2 regions of the Azonexus sp. GW821-FHT04F04 genome follow, and region 1 is predicted to be linked to the other one. Evidence: predicted binding sites of a transcription regulator. Region 1 holds the regulator's gene; the other holds the start of a gene.
What was found. The regulator FNR, encoded in region 1, switches genes on or off when oxygen is low (the NO sensors DNR and NnrR bind a similar motif). The targets are predictions, from matches to a motif close to TTGANCTAGNTCAA.

Region 1 (7,814 bases):
AGTCGGATTGACGTGGCGGTCTTCCAGATCGAAACCGAGGATGAACTGGTCGTCGATTCGGCCTCCGGGGGCCGGACAACCTACCGCAATGCAGGCCAGACCCTGCGCCGTGGTCTCGAAGCCGGGCTCGACAGCCGCTGGGCCAACAACCTGTCGACCCGCATCGCCTATACCTTCCTCGACGCCCGTTACGACGAAGCCTTCACCACCTCGTCCGGACTGATCAATGCTGACAACCGTCTGCCCGGCGTTCCTGCCCAGAGCCTGTTCGGCGAACTGGCCTGGAAACATCCGGCCAGCGGCTTCCATGCCGCCGTCGAGGGCATCGCCCGGAGCAAGGTTTACGTCGAGGACACCAACACCAGGCAGGCAGCGCCGGGCTACGCCATCGCCAACCTGCGCTTCGGTGTCGACCGCAAGGTCGGCGACCTCAACCTGCGTACCTTCCTGCGCTTTGACAACATTTTCGATCGCCAGTACGTCGGCTCGGTCATCGTCGGCGACGGCAACAGCCGCTACTACGAAGCGGCGCCGGGGCGCACCTGGCTGGCCGGCGTGAGCGCGCGATATACTTTTTGAGCACCTCCATTCCCCCGCTCAAGCCCGGCCCCGGTCGGGCTTTTTTACGCCTGCTGAAACGCTGAACACTGTTTCGTTTTGGCTCAGCGACGCAGCAATTGTCCAGAAACTGAACGCGTCAGCATGTTCGGATGATTGCCACGGTCAACCGGGAAAAAGGCCTGAAATCCAAGTGCTAGCGGACTTTGCAGAAAAATCACGGGGTTTTTTGACGGGCTGGCACGGCCTTCGCAATTACATAGCGCGGAACACTGCCCTCGGGGTTGGGAGAGGGAAGATTCGTACGGAGCGGTACTCGCTTCGGGGTTCATTCACACAAAAGATGATTGAGGAGCAATTCAATGCAGAAAAAACTTATCGCGCTGGCTGTTGCAGCTGTTACGTCCGGTGCAGCCTTCGCACAATCCAACGTCACCATCTACGGTAACGTCGATATGGGTGTCATGTTCCGTCAAGGCAGCAACGGCGCAGTCGCCAGCGGCCAGTCGCAGTACGACCTGCAAAGCGCTGCTTCGCAGAGCCACATCGGCTTCAAGGGCGTCGAGGATCTGGGCAACGGCCTCAAGGCCCTGTTCGACCTGCAATACCGCATCAGCCCGGACACCAGTACCGGCCTGGCTTCTGCCGGCCACCAGTACGTCGGCGTGACCGGCGGTTTCGGTACTGCCGTTGCCGGTTACCTCGACGGCATCCGTTACGGCATCTACGGCAAGTACAGCCCGTTCGGCAACTACTCGGTCGCCAGCCTGACCTCGATGACCACCCAGTACGACCGCGCAGCCAACGCCATCGCCTACATCTCGCCGTCCTTCAGCGGCTTCACCGTGATCCTGGCCACCGCCACCAACACCCAGGGCGCCGAAGGCAGCCTGAATGCCGTCCACTCGCCGATGACCGCGACCACCACGGGCAACAACGGTGACGACCGTCTGCTGTCGGCCAACCTGATCTACGCCAACGGCCCGCTGAGCATCGATCTCGACTATGAAACCACCCGGGCCGTCGGTTACGACAATTCCCGCCTCTACGTTGCCACCGCCGGCGCTTCCTACGACTTCGGCGTAGTCAAGGTCAGCGGCGTCTATGACGTCATCAAGGGCGATGTGAACTCGTTCATCGGCGGCAACACGACCTTCGCTACCGCTGCCTTCGGTCTGGCGGCCAACCAGAAGTATGATCGTCGCAACTGGTTCATCGGCGCCACCGTGCCGGTCGGCAAGTTCTCCGTGCTCGGCATGTTCGGCCAGGTCAAGGACAAGACCCTGACCGACCGCGATGCCTGGAAGATCGGCCTCGGCGCACGCTACGCCCTGTCCAAGCGTACCGAACTGTACGCTGACTACGCGCACATCAAGAACGACACCAATGCGGCCTACACCATCAACCCGATGGGCAACAGCTCCGGTACCAGCGCCGGCATCAACGGCCTGGCCATCGGTATGAAGCACTCGTTCTAAATCGCTGATTTGCCCGGACGGTTCGCTTTTCCATTGAAGCGTCCAGGCAACGAACTCTTGCGTCAGATGTTTTCTGTACATCTGTTTGGGACGTCCCACGGGGCGTCCCATTTTTTTCTGGTTTTCCTGTTGCTGCTCGGGATTTCCCTGCCAACGGTCGCAGACGACGCCGTCGTCGTCACGGTGAGCAATTCCGATTTCCGGACCGCCCACGACGGGCTGATCGAAGCTATCGAGAGCGAAGGCCTAGTGGTCGGCAGCATCCTGCCGTTTCGCGACATGCTGGCCCGCACCGCTGTCGGCGGCAGCGCGATTCCTTACGGCGAAGCGGAAATCATCCAGTTCTGCAGCAGCCTGCTGGCCGCTGAGTTGGTCCGCGAAGACCCTCGGCAATTGACGCTATGCCCGCTGTCCATTGCCCTGTATTCATTGGTAGGAAAGCCGACCGAGATCCACTTGGCGTATCGTTCGCCTGGCGGCTCGACGGCAGGCCGGCAGCGTGCCGAATCGTTGTTACAGAGGATTGTCCTGCGCGCAGCGGAACTAGCCCGCCTGCGCTGGTAGAAGCCTCGCTCAGGAGGCGCGGTGGTTCATCAGGGCTTTCAGCCCGTTCACGTTCAGGATGCGAATGTGTTTCTGCTGAACGGCGATATGGCCTTCTTCCTGGAAGCGGGAGAAAGCGCGAGACACCGTTTCGAGCTTGAGGCCGAGGTAGCTGCCGATTTCCTCGCGCGTCATTCGCAGGTAAAACTCGGCGTGCGAAAAGCCGCGCGCCGTGAAGCGCTGTGACAGATTGAGCAGGAAGGCAGCCAGTCGTTCCTCGGCGCGCATCGTGCCAAGCAACATCATGACGCCGTGGTCGCGGACGATTTCCCGGCTCATCACCTTGTGGAAATGATGCTGCAGCGTGTGGATCTCCCGCGACAGGCCTTCCAGGCGCGAGAACGGAATGGCGCAAATCTCGCTGTCTTCGAGCGCGATGGCATTGCAGGTGTGGTGTTCGGTACTGATGCCATCGAGGCCGAGCAATTCGCCGGCCATCTGGAAGCCGGTTACCTGGTCGCGTCCATCTTCAAGCAGCACATCGGTCTTGAAGAAGCCGCTGCGAATCGCATAGATGGCATCAAAAACTTCGCCGGCACGGTAGAGGTGGTCGCCGCGCTTGATCCGACGGCGGGTCGATACCAGATCATCAAGACGTTCCAGTTCTTCGAGGCTGAGACCGTACGGCAGGCACAGTTCGCGCAGGTTACAATTGGAACAGGCTGTCTTGATAACAGACAGCGTGACTTCCTGATTTAACGGGTGTGTTTGAGCCATTCGCAACCTGCATTCGCTTGATCCAAGTCAACCATAAAATCGAACCTTCCGAACATAATCAGACCTACTTTTAGTGGCTGGCCTAATGAATTTCGCAACTGAAAACCTCGTATTCGATCCCCAGATCATCCGCCGTTTTGATGTCAACGGCCCCCGTTACACGTCTTATCCGACGGCCGATCGCTTTGTCGAGGCCTTCGATTCTGAGGCAGCGAAAGTCTGGCTTGGCAAACGGAATATCGGCGGCATAAGCCGACCTCTCTCATTATACTTCCACATACCTTTCTGTAACACTATTTGCTACTACTGCGCGTGTAACAAAATTATCACCAAGGATCACGGGCGTAGCGCGAAATATCTCCGGTATCTGGCAAAGGAGCTGGATATCCAGGCTGCGGCGCTGGAAGGTCGCGATGGTGAGCACGAAGTTATCCAGCTGCATTGGGGTGGCGGTACACCAACCTTCCTGTCGCACGATGAAATGCGCCAACTGATGGGTGAAACGCGCAAGCACTTCAAGCTGCTTGAGGGCGGCGAATACTCTATCGAAGTCGATCCGCGCAAGGTCGATACGGCGACCGTTGCGCTACTCGGCGAACTCGGCTTCAACCGGATGAGCGTTGGTGTCCAGGATTTCGATGAAAAAGTCCAGGTCGCTGTCAATCGCGTGCAGAGCGAGGAAGAAACCTACAGCGTGATCCGCGATGCACGGGCCAACGGTTTCAAATCGGTTTCTGTGGACCTGATCTACGGCTTGCCGCACCAGACTGTCATGGGTTTCAACCGGACCATCGAGCGGGTATTGGCGATGGATCCGGATCGCCTGTCGATCTACAACTACGCGCACATGCCGAGCATGTTCAAGCCGCAGCGCCGGATCAACGATGCCGATCTGCCGTCGGCCGATACCAAGTTGCAGATTCTGGCGCTGGCCATCAAGAAACTGACCGATGCAGGCTACGTTTTCATCGGCATGGACCACTTTGCCAAGCCCGATGATGAACTGGCTGTTGCTCAGCGCCAAGGCCGCCTGCACCGCAATTTTCAGGGCTATTCGACGTATGCCGACTGCGACATGCTGTCTTTCGGCATTTCGTCGATCAGCAAGGTCGGGCCGAGCTACTACCAGAATGTCAAGACCGCCGATGAGTACTACGATGCGCTCGATACTGGCTCCCTGCCGGTGTTCCGTGGCATCGAACTGACGGCTGACGACATTCTGCGTCGCTCCATCATCCAGGCCCTGATGTGCCATTTCGAATTGTCCATTGAAAGCATTGAAAGCGCTCACCTGATCGACTTCCGCGAGTATTTTGCAGCAGAGCTGGAAGACATGAAGGAAATGGAGCGGGCCGGGTTGCTCAAGATCGACCGCGAATGGATCACTGTCCTGCCGCCGGGACGTCTTCTGGTGCGCATCATTTCGATGGTCTTCGACCGCTATCTGCGGGCTGGTCGCCAGCGGGCGACTTACTCCAAAGTTATCTGAGCGGTGTGCAGCAATCAAAGCGGGCAGTTAAACTGCCCGCTTTGCTTTTGTTGATTCTGTTCGATGCCTGATTCCGGTTTTCTCGCACTTTTTCTTGTTGGTCTGCTCGGCGGGACCCATTGCGTCGGCATGTGTGGCGGCATTGTTGGCGCCTTGTCGATGGGCGTCACGGCGCGCTGGTCGATGCATTTCACCTACAACGGTGGGCGCATCCTGTCCTATGGCGTGGCCGGCGCCATTGCCGGGGCTCTCGGGGCGGCCAGCATGGGCCTGGAGGGGCAGGTTCCGGCCCGGCTGATTCTTTATTTCATTGCCAATCTGATGCTGGTGGCCCTTGGCCTTTACCTGCTCGGTGTAACGCGGGCGCTGGCTTTCACCGAACGTGCCGGACAAAAACTGTGGATCCATCTGCAACCGCTGACCCGGCGGTTTCTGCCGGCACGCAATGTTGGCCAGGCTTTTCCGCTTGGCCTGCTCTGGGGCTGGTTGCCTTGCGGTCTGGTCTATAGCGCGCTGGCCAGCGCGCTGACGGCAGGTTCGGCGACGCGTGGCGGCCTGATGATGCTGGCGTTTGGCCTCGGAACCCTACCTAATCTATTGTTGGCTGGCATCGTCCTGGCGCGACTGAACGAATTCGTCCGGCGGCCGGTCGTACGTACCCTGTCCGGCCTGTTGGTGCTAGGCTTTGGCCTATATGGATTCGTCGGCCTGATCTATTTGTCAGGCCAGCTTTAGTCGGGAAATGACATCATGAAAATCCTGTTGCCGGTTGATGGTTCCGAATGTTCCTTGCGCGCGGTTGATCACCTGATTACCCACGTCAGCTGGTTTCGCGACGTGCCGGAAATTCACCTGCTGCACGTCCATGCGCCGATTCCGATTGGTCGCGTGCAAGCCCATGTCGGCAAGGAAACGCTGCATGCCTATTATCTGGAAGAGGGACAGGAGCATCTGGCCGCGGCCCAGAAAAAGCTGGACGCGGCCGGGCGTTTTCATACGACGCACATTCACGTCGGCCAGCCAGCCGAGGTGATTGCCAGGGTGGCTGGCGATTTGGCCTGTGATCTGATCGTCATGGGGTCGCATGGCTGGGGCGGTATTGCCGGGCTGGTCATGGGGTCCGTGGCGAGCCGGACTTTGCATCTGGCGCCTTGTCCTGTTCTGCTGGTCAAATGACTGAGTCCGAAACGGGCCGGGTCGTCGAGTTTGCCATTGGTGGCATGACCTGCGCAGCCTGTTCGGCGCGCCTCGAGAAGGTACTCAACCGCCAGGCTGGCATGCAGGCCAACGTCAATCTGGCGGCCGAACGGGCGCGAGTTCGCCTTGCGGCCGGAGCTGATGAAGCTGCCGTGGTGGCGGCTGTCGCCAAGGCCGGTTTCAGTGCTGCAGTGGTCGACGGGCAAACGCGCGAACGTGAAAAAGCCGCCAAATTGCTGGTCTACCGCAGCGAAATCCGGCGGTTCTGGATTTCGGTGGCGCTGACCTTGCCGCTGGTCGGCCAGATGTTTTTCATGTTCGGCGAACACGGCCACATGAATGAATTGCCGCGCTGGTTCCAGCTGGCGTTGGCGACGCCCGTGCAGTTCTGGATCGGCTGGCGTTTCTACGATGGCGGCTTCAAATCCCTGCGTGGCGGCGGCGCCAATATGGATGTGCTGGTCGCGCTAGGGACCAGTATGGCTTGGGGCTTTTCGACGGTGGTGACGCTGTTCGGGCTCGATCAGCATGTCTATTTCGAAGGCGGGGCGGCGGTCATCACGCTGGTCCTGCTCGGCAAGTTGCTCGAAGCGCGGGCCAAGGCGCGGACCTCGGAGGCCATCGAGTCGCTGATCCGCCTGCAGCCGAAGACGGCACGCGTCGAGCGCGATGGCCAGTGGATCGACATGCCGGTCGAAGCCTTGATGCCGGGCGACGTTTTTCTCGTTCGGCCGGGCGAAAGCGTGCCGGTTGATGGCGAGTTGATCGACGGTCAATCGAGCGTCAACGAGGCAATGCTGACCGGCGAAAGCATGCCGGTGGGCAAGCGGGCCGGCGACAAGGTTTTTGCCGCGACGGCCAACGGTCAAGGGGCGATGCGCTGCCGGGCGACCGGCGTTGGCGAACGTACGCTGCTTGCCGGCATTATCCGCATGGTCGGCGAAGCGCAGGGGTCGAAGGCGCCGGTGCAGCGGCTGGCCGACCGGATTTCGGCGATTTTCGTGCCGACGGTGTGCGTCATCGCCCTCGTCACCTTTGCCGGCTGGTGGTGGTACGCCGGCGATTTTGCCGAGGCGTTGGTCAATGCCGTCGCCGTGCTGGTCATTGCCTGCCCGTGCGCGCTTGGCCTGGCGACGCCGACGGCGATCATGGTCGGCACCGGGCAGGGGGCGCGGGCCGGCATCCTGGTTAAAAATGCCGAGGCGCTCGAGCGAGCCGAGAAAATCACGGTGCTGGCGTTGGATAAAACCGGAACGCTGACCTGCGGCACGCCGCAAGTGACGGATGTCGTGCCCTACGGCCTGTCGCGCGATGAAGCGCTCGGCCTGGCGGCGGCGCTTGAGGAGAATTCAGAGCATCCGCTGGCGCGGGCGATCGTTTCGGCGGCTGTTGCAGGCATTTCCACGGTCAACCGGGAAAAAGCCTCAAATTTCAAATCCCTGTCGGGGCATGGCGTCGAAGGCGATGTGGCCGGCCGGACCTTGCGCCTGGGTTCGCCGAGCTGGCTGAGGCTGGCTGCCGACCCGGCGGTGGGTGATTTGCAGCAGGCCGGCAAGACGGTGGTGGTGCTGGCCGAAGGCCAGACAACGCTGGCTTTGTTTGCCGTTGCCGATGCCTTGCGGCCGACCTCACGGGCGGCCGTCGAGCGGCTGCGCGAGCGCGGTATCCGGGTTGTCATGTTGACTGGCGATAATGCGGCAACGGCGGCGGCGATCGCCGCCGAGGCGGGCATTGGCGAGTTCCGGGCAGGTATTTTGCCGGGCGACAAGGCG
Region 2 (7,814 bases), on a different contig from region 1:
AAGGTGATGCGGGTCAGCGTCACCGTCAGTTCAAACTTGCCTGCATCCGCTGCAAAGCCGGGAGCCGAGACCCAAACGAGGATCGGGGCCGCCGCAATGCCGATTGCGGTGACCGCAAACAGCGCAATCGAAAGCAGGCTGGCGACATGGTCAACCAGCGTACGTGTGTCTTCCTCGCTGCCCTTGTTCTTGTACTCACCAAGGATGGGCACGAAGGCTTGGGAGAAGGCACCTTCGGCGAACATCCGGCGGAGCAGATTGGGCAGCTTGAAGGCGACAAAAAAAGCGTCGGTGGCCATCCCGGCGCCGAAGGCGCGGGCAATGACGAAATCACGCGCGAAGCCGAGAATTCTTGAGAGCAGGGTCATGCCACTGACCGTGGCCAGCGCGCGTAGCAGATTCATTTGATGTGGGTGTCGCCGAAAAGCATGATTCTACGCTGTGCTTCCATGAAGGCCGTAATAGGCATTCAAGATGGATTTTCAGATGCCAAAGTGGGGGATTTCGAATGCGCCTTGTTGCCCGTATGGATCGGCTACTGTAGAATTCGCGGCCTTGGTTTGCCGCTTTAGCTCAGTTGGTAGAGCAGTTCATTCGTAATGAAAAGGTCGCCAGTTCGATTCCGGCAAGCGGCACCATCTTGATTTAGCCCACTTCGTGTGGGCTTTTTCATTTCCGGTGGTGCAGTTTATTCGAGACTGAGCGTTACCCGATTGCGGCCAGCATTCTTGGCGGCGTACAGACAGGAATCGGCCGTTTTAACCAATTGATGCGGCGCTTTGTCCGCGCTCGGGTGCGTGCTGGCAACGCCGAAGCTGCACGAGACGCGGCCATCGATACCGCGTTCGTGCGGGATGCACAGGTCGCGGGCTGATTGACGCATACGTTCGGCCACTGCGTAGGCGCCAGTGGCATCGGTGCCGGGCAGAATGGCAACGAACTCTTCGCCGCCGTAGCGAGCGACGGTGTCTTCGACACGAAACAGCGATTCGCTGAGCGAACTGGCCACCGCCTTCAGGCAGAAGTCGCCGGCCTGATGCCCATAGATGTCATTGAACTGCTTGAAGAAGTCGACATCGCTGAGCACGATGCTGAGCGGGGTGTCATTGCGGATGCAGCGCTTCCACTCAACCGCCAGGGTGTCATCGAAGTGGCGTCTATTGGGTATGCCGGTCAGGCTATCGAGAATGGCGATTTCCTTGAGCTGTCTATGTACTTCACAGATTTCCTGTTGCCGGGTTGAAATCCGCAACATGGCGCGTACCTTGGCCAGCAGTACTACTTCCGAGACTGGTTTGGACAGGAAGTCGTCGCCGCCGGCCAGGATTCCCTGGGCGAGCGTGTCTTCATCGGTGACCGAGGAGAGGAAGACGATCGGCGTCCATGGCGAAATTCCCGTCTCGATTCTGGATAGTTCCCAGGCGCGGATTTTTCGTGTCAGCTCGATGCCATTGGTGTCTTGCTGGGTGGTGTCGAGCAGCACCAGGCTGGGCCAGGCTTCGCGGAATATCTGCAGAGCAGTCTCGCCGTCGCCGGTGGCCATGGTCCGGACCTCCGGCAATTGGCGAAGGCACTCGCAGATCAATGCCCTGTTGCTTGCCGACGGGTCGATGACGAGTACGGTCGGCCTGCTTCTGTCGGGTGCGATCTGCTCGGACATGATCGGGTTGCCTTGAATGGTCTGGATACTTATCGATCATAGCACTGCGTAATGCAGAGATCGAAAGTGAAGGCATTTTCGATCGTCACATCGAGGAGTAATATGTGCCTTCTTTCCATACGGTACCGTCTGGAAAATGACAAATATTCAGGAGATGGTTGCGATGCAAATTCAGGACAAAGTATTTCTGGTAACCGGCGCGGGTTCCGGGCTGGGCGCGGCGACGGCGTGTGCTTTGGTGGAAGCCGGGGCGAAAGTGGTGTTGGTTGACCTGAATCGTCAGGCGGGCGAAAAGATGGCGACTGAACTGGGTGCAAACACCTGTTTTGTCGAAACGGATGTGGCCAACGAGACTTCTGCGGTCAACGCGATAAATACGGCGATTTCCAAATTCGGTGCGCTGCATGGTCTGGTGAACTGTGCCGGTGTCGCGCCGGCCGAGAAGGTTCTTGGCAAGGAAGGGCCGCATCGGTTGGAGAGTTTTGCCAAGGTAATCAACATCAATCTAGTCGGCACCTTCAACATGATCCGCCTGGCGGCTGATGCAATGATGAAACACGAGCCGGATGCCGGTGGCGAACGCGGCGTGATAATCAATACCGCCTCCGTTGCCGCCTATGAAGGTCAGCTTGGGCAGGCGGCCTACGCGGCCTCGAAAGGCGGCATCGTGGCGCTGACCCTGCCGGTCGCTCGTGAACTGGCACGCAGCGGCATCCGTTGCATGACCATCGCCCCGGGCATCATGGAAACGCCGATGCTGCTCGGCATGCCGCCCGAGGTGCAGGACTCGCTGAATAAAATGGTGCCGTTCCCGACTCGCATGGGCAAACCGGCCGAGTACGCGGCGCTGGTTCGGCACATCGCCGAGAACGCGTACCTGAATGGTGAAGTCATCCGGCTGGATGGCGCCATCCGGATGGGCGTCAAATAAACTATACTTCGGCTCTGTCCTTGACCCAAAAGGCACTTCGGTGCCTTTTTATTTGATGCCCCCCGCCTCCTGCTATCACTGTGGCCTGCCGATTCCCGACGATGTTGATCTGTCGGTGAAGATAGACAGCCAGCCGCGGGCCATGTGCTGTTTTGGCTGCCAGGCCGTGGCGCAATCGATTGTCGATAACGGGCTGGCCGACTATTACCGCAGCCGCGATGCGATGCCCGAGTCGCCGCGCGAAGCCATGCCGGCGATTCTCGAACAACTGGTCATGTACGACCACGCCGAATTCCAGAAAAGCTTTGTCAAGGAGCTTGGTCAAAACGAGCGCGAGGCGTCGCTGCTGCTTGAGGGCATCACCTGTTCCGCCTGTATCTGGCTGAACGAGCAGCATGTTGGCCGATTGCCCGGTGTGATGGCCGTCAATATCAACTACACGACCCGCCGAGCCCGCGTGCGCTGGGACGAAACCCGCATCAAGCTCTCGGATATTCTCAGCGCCATCGCTGCCATCGGTTATCGCGCCTACCCGTACGATGCGGCCAAAAACGAGGAAATTTCCCGCAAGGAACGGCGTGAAGCCATGTGGCGCCTGTGGGTTGCCGGCTTCGGCATGATGCAGGTAATGATGTATGCCTACCCGGTCTATATTGCCGACGGCGACATGGCGCCCGACATCGAAAGCCTCATGCGCTGGGCCAGCATGCTGCTGACCATGCCGGTCATCTTTTATTCCTCGGCACCTTTCTTCCGCAACGCCTGGCGCGATATCAAGCTGCGCCGCGTCGGCATGGATGTGCCGGTGGCACTAGGTGTTGGCGCCGCTTTCATTGCCAGTTGCTGGGCAACATTTATGCAGGCCGGCGAGGTCTACTTCGATTCGGTCACCATGTTCATCTTCTTTTTGCTGGGTGGCCGCTATCTGGAAATGACGGCGCGCCAGAAGGCAGTCAGCGTCACCGAGGCGCTGGCCCGCCTGCTGCCTGCCTTTGCTCAAAAAATACCGAAATTTCCGGTTGACCGTAACACTGAGCAATGTGTTGTCGCCGATTTGCGCCCGGGCGACTACGTCATGGTTCGGGCTGGAGAGATTGTACCGGCGGACGGCCGGGTAATCGAAGGTGTCAGTTGCGCCAACGAGGCGTTGCTGACGGGGGAAAGCAAACCGGTGCCTAAGTCGCCCGGCGAGGCGGTGACCGGTGGGTCGATCAATGCCGAAAGCCCTTTGGTTGTGCAAGTCGAGCAAGTTGGCGAGGGAACGCGTCTGTCAGCGATCATCCAGTTGATGGAGCGGGCGGCTGCTGAAAAACCGAAAATCGTCGTTCTGGCTGATCGCATCGCCAGCTATTTCGTCGCGGTTCTGCTTGCCGTGGCGATTCTGGTCGCCGTCGGCTGGTATATCGTCGATCCATCGAAAGCATTGTGGATTACCGTTTCAGTGCTTGTTGTTACTTGCCCATGCGCACTTTCGCTGGCGACGCCGATCGCCCTGACAGTGTCGGCGGGCGCCTTGGCGAAGGATGGCTTGCTGGTAACGCGCGGCCACGCCATTGAAACACTGGCGCGGGCAACTCATTTTGTCTTTGATAAAACGGGCACGTTAACGACAGGGCGGATGCATCTGGTGGATGTCCTCCCAACCGCCGGCGAGAGTCGGGAAACCTGTCTTGCCATGGCGGCCGCACTTGAGCACGCCTCTGAACACCCGGTGGCCACTGCACTTCGTCTGGCTGCCGGGGAAGAGTTGCCTGTTACTTCGGCAGTGTTCAGTGAGCCCGGGCAGGGTATCGAAGCCCTCGTTGGCGGCCGCCGTTGCCGAATCGGCCGCCCTGATTACGCGCTGGCCCTGAGCGATGCCAAACTGCAGGACACCGCAGCCGGCTGGCTGGAAAGCGGTGATACGGTTGTCGCTCTTGCTGATCAAACCGGCTGTCTTGCACTGTTTCGGATCGGTGACGAATTGCGCCAAGAGTCGGCTGAGTTGATTTCGGAACTGCGTAATGCCGGGAAGAAAGTCATTCTCCTGACGGGGGATGCGCCTGCCGTGGCGCATCTGGTTGCCGGCAAGCTCGGCATCACTGATGTCAGGGCCGGGGTTACCCCGCAGGGCAAGCACGATTGCGTCACCGGGCTCCAGGCTGAAGGCGCCATCGTCGCCATGCTTGGCGATGGCGTCAATGACGCGCCGGTGCTGGCTCAGGCGCAGGTGTCGGTCGCCATGGGAGGGGGGGCGCAGCTGGCAAGGACTCAGTCCGATTTCATCCTGCTCTCCGAGAATCTGGATCATTTGCGTCACGGCCTGCGGCGTGCCCGGAAAACCCTGCAAGTAATTCACCAGAATCTTTGGTGGTCCTTCGCGTACAATTTTGTTGCCCTGCCATTGGCCATTACCGGCTACGTAACCCCTTGGATTGCCGGCATCGGCATGTCGGCCAGCTCTTTGCTGGTCGTCCTTAATTCACTGCGCATTCAGCGTGTGGAGACAGATTGATGGAAAGCGTATATCTCCTCATCCCGGTATCGGTCATCCTTGTCTTTGGGATCGCCATCGCCTTTTGGTGGTCAGTGCGGAGCGGGCAATTCGATGACCTCGAGGGGCCCGGATTTCGTGTTTTGATGGACGAGGATCAGCCAAAGCCACTCGACGATACCAAGGAAGCCACCAAACGAGACAATGTTTGACCTGTGTCAACGCTAGGGGCGCTGACACTTGGCATAGTTATTACATTGTGAAGCGGAAGCTTTGCAGCGATTCTCTGTTGGGGTTGGGGTGCGTTACGACGCACCCTTTTTTTGTCCACGCCTAGGGGATCCCATGCTGCGCCTAGATATTACGGACTATCTGCCTTAGATAATAGGTAGGTTGATCTAGGTCAAAACACTGCCCCTGAACTAGAATAACATCGCTTTCCATGTGCCCCCTTGGGTTAAGGGAGGTGGGCATTCCGTTTTTTCTTTACGAGAGGTGGGTTCATGTCTGGAACGAAAACCACATATAACGATAAAGTCGTACGGCAATTCGCTGTCATGACTGTTATTTGGGGCATTGTTGGCATGCTGGTTGGTGTCATCATTGCTGCGCAGTTGGTCTGGCCGGAGCTGAATATTGGCTTCCTGCACTTTGGTCGTTTGCGTCCGTTGCATACCAACGCAGTTATTTTTGCATTTGGTGGTTGCGCCCTGTTTGCAACGTCTTACTGGTGTGTTCAACGCACATCGCACGCCCGTTTGTGGGGCGGTCCGCTGGTTCCCTTTACTTTCTGGGGCTGGCAACTTGTCATTCTGCTCGCAGCGATTTCTTTGCCGTTGGGTTTTACCCAGGGTAAGGAGTATGCCGAGCTGGAGTGGCCGATCGATATCCTGATCACGTTGGTCTGGGTTTCGTACGCGCTTGTATTCTTCGGTACCATCGGCAAGCGCACCGTTTCGCATATCTATGTGGCGAACTGGTTCTTCGGCGCGTTCATCATCGCCGTTGCGCTGCTGCATCTGGTTAATAGTGCTGCTGTGCCGGTTACGCTGACCAAGTCCTATTCGGCCTATGCCGGTGTTCAGGATGCCATGATCCAGTGGTGGTACGGTCACAATGCGGTGGGCTTCTTCCTGACAGCAGGCTTCCTTGGCATGATGTACTACTTCGTGCCGAAGCAGGCGGGTCGCCCGGTTTACTCCTATCGTTTGTCAGTGGTTCACTTCTGGGCGCTGATCTTTACGTACATGTGGGCGGGTCCGCACCACCTGCACTACACTGCACTGCCTGACTGGACGCAGTCCGTCGGTATGGTTTTCTCGCTGATTCTGCTGGCTCCGTCTTGGGGTGGCATGATCAACGGCATCATGACCCTGTCGGGTGCCTGGCATAAGCTGCGCGACGATCCTATCCTGAAGTTCCTGATCACTTCGCTGTCCTTCTACGGTATGTCCACGTTCGAAGGTCCGATGATGTCGATCAAGACGGTCAATGCGCTGTCGCACTACACGGACTGGACTGTCGGTCACGTTCACTCAGGCGCTCTGGGCTGGGTGGCCATGGTTTCCATCGGTTCAATTTACTACCTGCTGCCGAAGCTCTTTGGCAAGTCCGAGATGTATAGCACCAAGCTGATGACGACCCACTTCTGGATCGCCACCATTGGTACCGTACTTTATATCGCTTCTACGTGGATCTCGGGGGTGATGCAGGGCCTGATGTGGCGCGCTGTCAATGCCGACGGTACGCTGGCTTACAGTTTCGTTGAGTCCGTCAAGGGATCCTATCCGTTCTGGGCGATCCGTTGGTTGGGTGGTGTCCTGTTCCTGTCCGGTATGCTGATCATGGCTTACAACATGTTCAAGACCATGGCTGGTGGCAAGACACAGGACATGCCGGTGATCGCTCCGGCCGGTCATCACGCCTGATTAGGGAGAGATAACAATGCTAAAGCATGAGCAAATTGAAAAAAGCGTAGTCCTGCTGATTGTGCTGACGTTGCTTACCGTGATTTGGGGTGGTCTGCTCGAAATCGTTCCGCTGTTCTTCCAGAAATCGACCACGACTCCGGTTGAGGGCGTCAAGCCTTACGATGCTGTTCGTCTGGCTGGCCGTGACGTTTATCTTCGCGAGGGCTGTTTTCTTTGCCATTCGCAGATGATTCGTCCGTTCCGCGCCGAAACCGAGCGTTACGGTCACTATTCTGTTGCCGGTGAGTACGTTTATGATCACCCGTTCCAGTGGGGCTCTAAGCGTACAGGTCCGGATATTCACCGTGTTGGCGGTCGCTACTCTGATGAGTGGCAGCGTGCTCACCTGATGAATCCTCGTGATGTCGTGCCTGAGTCCAACATGCCGGCCTTCGCCTTTTTGGCTGGCAATAAGGCCAAGGATACGGTTGGCGCTGACATCGAGAAGAAGATGCAGGTTATGCGTGGTTTCGCCAATGCCCGCGGTATCCCCACCTATACGGATGAAGAGATCAAGGGTGCCAAGGCTGCCATCGGTGACAAGACCGAACTTGATGTCCTGATTGCCTACCTGCAGGGTATGGGTACGGCACTGAAGAACGTAAAGTAATAGCCATGGACATCAACGATCTGCGTTCCATAACCACAGTTGTCGGGTTGCTTTGCTTCCTCGGTATTGTGGGGTGGGCCTACGGCAGGGGTAGCAAGAAGGGGTTTGAGGAAGCTGCCAACTTGCCGTTCGCGGAGCATGATGATCAGGGTGCGGTGTCAACGCCGTCG

Region 2: a site for FNR is predicted at 5,458-5,471, ahead of ccoN (cytochrome-c oxidase, cbb3-type subunit I). Genes of this name have one in related genera too.

The regions. Positions count from the first base shown of each region.
Region 1 covers NZ_JBWKSX010000005.1:52,311-60,124, reverse strand. The annotation lists gene AC07TV_RS11635 (TonB-dependent receptor family protein) at 1-579, shown strand, start outside; gene AC07TV_RS11630 (porin) at 921-2,036, shown strand; gene AC07TV_RS11625 (DUF302 domain-containing protein) at 2,166-2,600, shown strand; gene fnr (fumarate/nitrate reduction transcriptional regulator Fnr) at 2,610-3,356, opposite strand; gene hemN (oxygen-independent coproporphyrinogen III oxidase) at 3,442-4,845, shown strand; gene AC07TV_RS11610 (sulfite exporter TauE/SafE family protein) at 4,909-5,580, shown strand; gene AC07TV_RS11605 (universal stress protein) at 5,596-6,021, shown strand; gene AC07TV_RS11600 (heavy metal translocating P-type ATPase) at 6,018-7,814, shown strand, end outside.
Region 2 covers NZ_JBWKSX010000013.1:93,338-101,151, reverse strand. The annotation lists gene murJ (murein biosynthesis integral membrane protein MurJ) at 1-404, opposite strand, end outside; tRNA gene AC07TV_RS20170 (tRNA-Thr) at 563-638, shown strand; gene AC07TV_RS20165 (GGDEF domain-containing response regulator) at 689-1,660, opposite strand; gene AC07TV_RS20160 (3-hydroxyacyl-CoA dehydrogenase) at 1,824-2,591, shown strand; gene AC07TV_RS20155 (heavy metal translocating P-type ATPase) at 2,647-5,085, shown strand; gene ccoS (cbb3-type cytochrome oxidase assembly protein CcoS) at 5,085-5,276, shown strand; gene ccoN (cytochrome-c oxidase, cbb3-type subunit I) at 5,568-6,992, shown strand; gene ccoO (cytochrome-c oxidase, cbb3-type subunit II) at 7,003-7,644, shown strand; gene AC07TV_RS20135 (cbb3-type cytochrome oxidase subunit 3) at 7,650-7,814, shown strand, end outside.